DNA from 2 places in the Ensifer sp. Root954 genome. Region 2 is predicted to be linked to the other one. Evidence: riboswitches for the same ligand, from Rfam matches in the RefSeq annotation. Region 2 holds a riboswitch; the other holds the start of a gene.
What was found. Region 2 has a riboswitch for S-adenosylmethionine ahead of metA (homoserine O-acetyltransferase MetA). Riboswitches for the same ligand answer to the same signal wherever they lie in the genome.

Region 1 (3,852 bases), on a different contig from region 2:
CGCAGGCGCGCCAGGCCCGTGAGATCGGGCTTGGCGATGCGTTCGCGCGCGTCGAACAGCAGCGGCAGATCCTTGGCCTCGGCCGCAAGCGGCGTCGCGATCAAGGATGCGCAAAGGGCGAAAAGGGAAAGAACTTTCATGGGCAGCGGCCGGCACGTCTCATGTGGCAGGGGCGGCCCTTGGAACCGCGGTGATTCATCGAGCGGTAAAGTAACCGGCCGCAGCGCAGCTGACCATAGGCCACCACGAGAACGCGGTTACACAAGGAACGGGACGAGGAAGAATGGAGCGGGTGATCGGGATCGAACCGACGACATCCAGCTTGGGAAGCTGGCGTTCTACCGCTGAACTACACCCGCGGCGCCTGCGAAACTTCCCGAACCGAGGCGATCTGTCAAGCACCCTTGCGCGGGATCGCGTAAGGGGCGCTGCGAAATCCCCTACTCGGCGCGGAAATGCTTCGAGAGCTTCAGGCCCTGCGCCTGGTAGTTGGAGCCGACGCCGAGGCCATAGAGACCATCCGGCCGTTCCAGCATGTGTTCGTAGATCAGGCGGCCGACGATCTGGCCGTGTTCGAGGATGAACGGCACCTCGTGGCTGCGCACTTCGAGCACGGCCCGGCTGCCCGTGCCGCCGGCCGAGGCATGGCCGAAGCCTGGATCGAAGAAGCCGGCATAATGCACGCGAAACTCGCCGACCAGCGGATCGAACGGCGTCATCTCGGCCGCATAAAGCGGTGGAACATGCACCGCCTCGCGCGAGACGAGAATGTAGAACTCATCCGGATCGAGGATCAGTTCGTCGCGCCCGCGGCTGTAGAGTGGCTCCCAGAAATCGAAGATCGCGTGCTGCGCTTTCTTGTCGACGTCGATGACGGCGGTGTGATGCTTGCCGCGATAGCCGATCAGGCCTTCGGGCCCGGTGCCCTTCAGATCGATCGACAGCGCGATGCCGCCGCCGCTGACGTTCGGCTTGTCGCTCGCCACCAGCACGTCGCTCTCGTGCAGCGCCTGCAGTTCCTGCTCCGACAGGATAGACTGGCCCATGCGGAAGCGGATCTGCGACAGGCGCGAGCCTCGGCGCACGACGATCGGGAAGGTGCGCGGGCTGATTTCGAGATAGAGCGGACCGCTGTAGCCGGCCGGGATCTTGTCGAATTCCTGGGCGCGATCGGTGATGACGCGGGTGAAGATGTCGAGGCGACCGGTCGAGCTTTTCGGGTTGGCCGAGGCCGACATGCCCTCAGGCAGTTCCAGGCTTTCCATCAGCGGCACGATGTAGACGCAGCCCGTTTCCAGCACCGCGCCATCGGTCAGATCGACGACGTGCAGCTTCAGCCGGTCGAGCTTGTCGGCAACGAGGTGAGACGGACCCGGCATGAAGCTTGCGCGGACGCGGAAAGCCTTCGAGCCTAGGCGCAGGTCGAGGCTTGCCGGCTGGATCTGATCGTCATCCAGCGGCTTCTCGCTTTTGAGGCGTCCCGATTCTAACAGCGCGGCGATCGCGCGATCGGCCAAAATCCCAGTGTCGCGGCCCATTGCAGTCCTCTTTTCAGTTGCGAGACAAAACCAAACTCCGGGAATTGACGCAAGCGTACCCTGGCAGTATTGAAGCTTTATCCCGTGGTGATTTGGCCGGTCGGCTTGCAGCCACGTTAAACAAGTAGCTAAAAAGGCCGGGTGTCAAACCGGCCCTTCACGCGGCCGGTTTTTTTGTTTTTGAAAGTGACCGTCACATGAGCAAAAACTGGCGCCCCGCAACGCAACTGGTCCATGGCGGGACCACCCGTTCCCAGCACGGAGAGACCTCCGAGGCGATCTTCCTTACCCAGGGCTTTGTCTACGAGACGTCGGAAGCTGCGGAAGCTCGTTTCAAGGGCGAGACCGAAGGCTTCATCTACGCCCGCTACGGTAGCCCGACCAACGACATGTTTGAAAAGCGCATGTGCATGCTGGAAGGCGCCGAGGATGCGCGCGCCACGGCATCGGGCATGGCTGCCGTCACCGCCGCCATTCTCTGCCAGCTGAAGGCCGGCGACCACATCGTCGCCGCCCGCGCCCTCTTCGGCTCCTGCCGCTGGGTGGTCGAGACGCTGGCGCCGAAATACGGCATCGAGTGCACGCTGGTCGACGGACGCGACCTCGCCAACTGGGAAAAGGCGATCCAGAAGAACACCAAGGTCTTCTTCCTGGAAAGCCCGACCAACCCGACGCTCGAAGTCATCGACATTGCCGGCGTTGCCAAGCTCGCCAACCAGATCGGCGCCAAGGTCGTCGTCGACAACGTCTTTGCGACGCCGCTCTTCCAGAAGCCGCTGGAACTCGGCGCCCATATCGTCGTCTATTCCGCCACCAAGCATATCGACGGCCAGGGCCGTTGCCTCGGCGGTGTCGTGCTTTCCGACAAGGAATGGATCAACGAGCACCTGCACGACTACTTCCGCCACACCGGCCCGGCGATGTCGCCGTTCAACGCCTGGACGCTGCTGAAGGGCATCGAGACGCTGCCGTTGCGCGTGCGTCAGCAGACGGAAACGGCCCGCCGCGTGGCCGACTTCCTGGCAGAACAGCCGCAGGTCGCCAAGGTCATCTATCCTGGCCGCAAGGATCATCCGCAGGCCGACATCATCGCCAAGCAGATGACCGGCGGATCGACGCTCGTCGCCTTCGAACTGAAGGGCGGCAAGGACGCTGCCTTCGCGCTGCAGAACGCGCTGGAGATCGTGCGCATCTCCAACAACCTCGGCGACAGCAAGAGCCTGATCACCCATCCGGGAACGACCACGCACAAGAACCTGACCGACGAGGCCCGCGAAGAGCTCGGCATTTCCGCCGGAACCGTGCGCTTCTCGGCCGGTATCGAGGACAGCGACGATGTGGTGGAAGATTTCGCCCGCGCGCTGAAGGCCGTGAAGGCCTGATTTTACGAAGACACGGCCGCCGTGATCAACGGCGGCCGAACGCCGCTTGCCGGCCGTCACGATATGGTTTCCGGCGGCGGGGCGCCAATGCGCCAGGCACGTTTCACCCGCTCGATCGCGTCAGCACGGCCATCCGTCCCATCATGGGATCGCACAATCTTGCCGTTATTCTTGACGAAACCATCTTGCTGTAGAATACCCTGAAAGACCTGAAGCAAGGTGATGCCCATGTATCGCGCTTTGACCCGCGACATAGAAGTTACGGTGGAGCCGTACTATCTCGAAGAGCAGTCGGATCCCGATGACGGCCGCTATGTCTGGGGCTATCGCATCGTCATCTCAAACCACTCGGACGCGTCCGTGCGGTTGATGACGCGCTACTGGCACATTACCGATGAGAACGGGCAAGTCGACGAGGTCAGCGGTCCGGGCGTCATCGGCGAGCAGCCGCTGCTCAATCCCGGCGATACCTATGAGTATTCGTCCGGATGCCCTCTGGATACGCCCTCAGGCGTCATGTTCGGCCACTACAGCATGGAATCGGAAGGCGGAGAGACCTTCAACGTTGCCATCCCCGCCTTCTCGCTCGATTCACCCGGGCTCGTGCGCACCCTGAACTGAAGCCAATCCGGAACAGCGCGTCCTTCGGACTAGCGTCGCTCTAAATCGCGGCCAGTCGGCCGGAGGCGCCCGCTACTGCGGGCGCACCTCGCTTGCTTCGAAGCGATAGGTCGTCGAGCAAAACTCGCAGGTCACCTTGACTTCGCCATCGTCGATGGTGCTTTCGAGGTCGTCCGTGCTCAGGTTGGACAACACCGACTGAAGCTTCTCGCGCGAGCAGCTGCAACGGTCGTAGACCGCCTGCGGTTCGTAGACGCGGACGCCGCGCTCGTGGAACAGGCGATAGAGCAGCCGCTCGGTTCCGACCATCG
Region 2 (3,852 bases):
GATCGTCGTCAGCCAGGCTGACCTCGACAAGCTGATGGACGACGCCTCGCGCGGCTCCAACGCCATCCTCTCGGTCGACCTGGAATCCCAGGAAATCACCGGTCCGGACGGCGGTTCGGTCAAGTTCGAGGTCGACGCCTTCAAGCGTCACTGCCTCTTGAACGGCCTCGACGACATCGGCCTGACGCTGGAAAAGGCAACCGCCATCGACAGCTTCGAAAAGACGGTCGGCGCCGCGCGCCCCTGGGCTTAAAACGAAGATATGGCGCGCAAGCTCATCTCCTCGGGCTCGCCCTTCGAAAAGACGGCAGGCTATTCGCGTGCCGTCGCGATGGGTGACTGGTGCTTCGTCTCCGGCACGACCGGCTATGACTACGCCACCATGACCATGCCCGAGACGGTGGAAGAGCAGGCGCGCAATTGCCTGAAGACGATCGAGGGCGCGCTGAAGGAAGCGGGCTTCTCGATGAAGGACGTGGTGCGCAACCACTATTACGTCACCGATGCCAGCTTCGCCGACCGGGTGTTCCCGATTTTCGGCGAAGTCTTCGGCGAGATCCGCCCGGCCGCAACCATGATCGTCTGCGACCTGATCCGCCCGGAAATGCTGATCGAGATCGAGGTCACCGCGCTTCGCGGCTGACCCCCTGATTGCGCCCACCCTCAAAACGATTCCGATTTAAGCCATTATGCGATAGTCCATAGGGCATGACTTCGCCTGACTTACGCTGAACCGGAAGACGCCCATGCAATTTCAAGGCACCGCCGACTATATCGCCGACAAGGACCTGATGATCGCCGTCAACGCCGCGATCCGGCTGGAGCGCCCACTGCTGGTCAAGGGCGAGCCCGGCACCGGCAAGACCGAGCTTGCCCGCCAGATCGCTGCCGCACTTGGCCTCGAACTCATCGAATGGAGCGTCAAGTCGACGACCAAGGCACAGCAAGGCCTCTATGAATATGACGCCGTGTCGCGGCTGCGCGACAGCCAGCTCGGCGACGAGCGTGTCAACGAGGTCCGGAACTATATCCGCAAGGGCAAGCTCTGGCAGGCCTTCGAGGCCGATCGCCGCGTGGTGCTTCTGATCGACGAGATAGACAAGGCCGACATCGAGTTTCCGAACGACCTGTTGCAGGAGCTCGACCGCATGGAATTCCATGTCTACGAGACCGGCGAGATGATCGGCGCGCGTCACCGGCCGATCGTCATCATCACCTCCAACAACGAGAAGGAGCTGCCGGACGCGTTTCTGCGCCGCTGCTTCTTCCACTATATCCGCTTCCCCGATGCAGACACGCTCGCCCGCATCGTCGAGGTGCATTATCCCGGCATCCGCAAGACGCTGCTTTCGGCGGCGCTCGCCGCCTTCTACGACATCCGCCAGGCGCCGGGCCTGAAGAAGAAGCCCTCCACGTCAGAGGCGCTCGACTGGATCCGCCTGCTCGTCGCCGACGAGGTCGATCCGGCCGACCTCAGGGCCGATGCCAAGACCATGTTGCCGAAGCTGCATGGTGCGCTCCTGAAGAACGAACAAGACGTGCACCTCTTCGAGCGCCTCGCCTTCATGGCCCGCCGCGACGGATGAGGCCGGACGCGCACAAGGTCCTGATCTACGCCACCTGGCAGGACCGCCTGCTGGTCTTCGACGAGCCGGATTTCCCAGACATCGAGCTGCAGGTACCCGGCGGTACGATGGAACCAGGCGAAAGCCCGGAGACATCGGCTCAGCGGGAATTCATCGAGGAAACCGGGCTGACGCCGCCGGAAGCACTCACCCATCTCGTCACGCAGGACTACCACTACCCGAAGGACGGCAGGACGATCTGTCATCGGCGGCACTACTTCCACATCGCCCTTGCCGGCGAGCAACGGCAGACCTGGATACATCAGGAAATGACGCCCTTTGGCGGCGGTGACCCGATCCGCTTTCGTTTCTTTTGGCTCGGTATCGATCAGGCTGACCGCCGGCTGGGTTATGGCATGCGGGATGCTCTAAGCCTGCTGCAGACCAGCCCCTCTCCCTGACCCTCTCCCCGCAGGCGGGGAGAGGGGACGAGGACGACGGCTGCCCCCAAGCCGAGACGTGCCGACAGCGAACCCGGCTACCAAGATGGGCCGAACGGCCGCTGAGCTTAACTCGTGGAACGATCGGGTGCGGCAAGGCCACTTCTCCCCGCCAGCGGGGAGAAGTCGCAGCAGCGGGATGAGGGGCAGCCGCCCCCAACGCGAATCGTTTTTCTTGACCCCCGCGGCCCACTCGCGCTATCAAATTCTCCGTGGTGATTTGGCCGGCCGGCTTGCAGCCACGTTAAACAAGTCGCTAAAGGGCCGAGGAAAGTTGGATTTCCGAGGACCGGTCGCGATCAATCGCCGCCGGTTTTTTTGTATTGATCGAGTGGAAGCCCATGCCCATCAAGATTCCCGATACGCTGCCCGCCTTCGAAACCCTCGCGCATGAGGGCGTGCGGGTGATGACCGAGACCGTGGCGATCCGTCAGGATATCCGCCCGCTCCAGATCGGGCTCCTGAACCTCATGCCGAACAAGATCAAGACAGAGATCCAGATGGCGCGCCTGATCGGCGCTTCGCCGCTGCAGGTGGAACTGTCGCTGGTGCGCATCGGCGCTCACCGCGCCAAGAACACCTCGGAAGATCACCTGCTCTCCTTCTACGAGACCTGGGAAGAAGTGCAGGGCCGCAAGTTCGACGGTTTCATCATCACCGGCGCCCCGGTCGAGACGCTCGAATACGAAGACGTCACCTATTGGGACGAGCTGAAGCGCATCCTCGACTGGACCGAGACCAACGTGCATTCGACGCTCAACGTCTGCTGGGGCGCGATGGCGGCGATCTATCACTTCCACAACGTGCCGAAGTATCCGCTGAAGGAAAAAGCCTTCGGCGTCTATCGTCACCAGAACCTCAACCGCTCCTCCGTCTACCTCAACGGCTTCTCCGACGATTTCGCCGTCCCCGTTTCTCGCTGGACCGAAGTGCGACGCGCCGACATCGACAAGGTGCCGAGCCTCGAAATTCTGATGGAATCGAAGGAGATGGGCGTCTGCCTCGTGCACGAGAAAAAGGGCAACCGGCTCTACATGTTCAACCACGTGGAGTATGATTCGACCTCGCTGTCAGACGAATACTTCCGCGACGTGGATGCGGGCGTGCCGATCAAGATGCCGCACGACTACTTCCCGCACAACGATTCGACCCTGCCGCCGCAGAACCGCTGGCGCAGCCATGCACATCTCTTCTTCGGTAACTGGATCAACGAGATGTACCAGACGACGCCCTACGATCTCGCGGAGATCGGCACCGGGAAAAGCTGAGGTCAGATGTTCATTCCCTTCTTCCTCGAACTCAAGGCAGCGAAGGTCCCGGTCACGCTCCGGGAATTCCTGTCCTTGATCGAGGGGATGGAGGCGGGCATCGCCACCTTCGACGTCGAAGCCTTCTACTATCTGGCGCGCACGGCACTGGTGAAGGACGAACGCCATATCGACCGCTTCGACCGGGTGTTCCAGCACTGCTTTTCGGGTCTCGAAGCAGTCAACCCGATGGAAGCGAGCGAAGAGGCCGTCATCCCCGAGGATTGGCTGCGCAAGCTCGCAGAGAAGCATCTGAGCGAGGAAGAAAAACGCCTGATCGAGGCACTCGGCGGCTTCGACAAGCTGATGGAGACCTTGCGCCAGCGGCTGCAGGAGCAAAAGGGCCGCCATCAGGGCGGCTCAAAATGGATCGGTACCGCCGGCACCTCGCCCTTCGGCGCCTATGGCTACAATCCCGAGGGTGTGCGGATCGGCCAGGACCAGTCGCGCCACCGCCGCGCCGTCAAGGTTTGGGACCGG

Region 1: it holds a riboswitch for S-adenosylmethionine, as region 2 does, so the genes downstream of both, ASE71_RS31555 (O-succinylhomoserine sulfhydrylase) here and metA (homoserine O-acetyltransferase MetA) in region 2, are expected to answer to the same signal.

What each region holds. Positions count from the first base shown of each region.
Region 1 is NZ_LMJM01000052.1:207,466-211,317, forward strand. Features, by position in the region: gene ASE71_RS31540 (transporter substrate-binding domain-containing protein) at 1-140, opposite strand, end outside; tRNA gene ASE71_RS31545 (tRNA-Gly) at 285-359, opposite strand; gene ASE71_RS31550 (2'-deoxycytidine 5'-triphosphate deaminase) at 441-1,538, opposite strand; SAM riboswitch at 1,613-1,691, shown strand; gene ASE71_RS31555 (O-succinylhomoserine sulfhydrylase) at 1,736-2,920, shown strand; gene ASE71_RS36115 (hypothetical protein) at 2,977-3,150, opposite strand; gene apaG (Co2+/Mg2+ efflux protein ApaG) at 3,149-3,541, shown strand; gene ASE71_RS31565 (Hsp33 family molecular chaperone) at 3,614-3,852, opposite strand, start outside.
Region 2 is NZ_LMJM01000022.1:264,304-268,155, reverse strand. Features, by position in the region: gene leuD (3-isopropylmalate dehydratase small subunit) at 1-253, shown strand, start outside; gene ASE71_RS13285 (RidA family protein) at 263-643, shown strand; gene ASE71_RS13280 (AAA family ATPase) at 747-1,586, shown strand; gene ASE71_RS13275 (NUDIX hydrolase) at 1,583-2,026, shown strand; SAM riboswitch at 2,268-2,345, shown strand; gene metA (homoserine O-acetyltransferase MetA) at 2,407-3,333, shown strand; gene ASE71_RS13265 (vWA domain-containing protein) at 3,340-3,852, shown strand, end outside.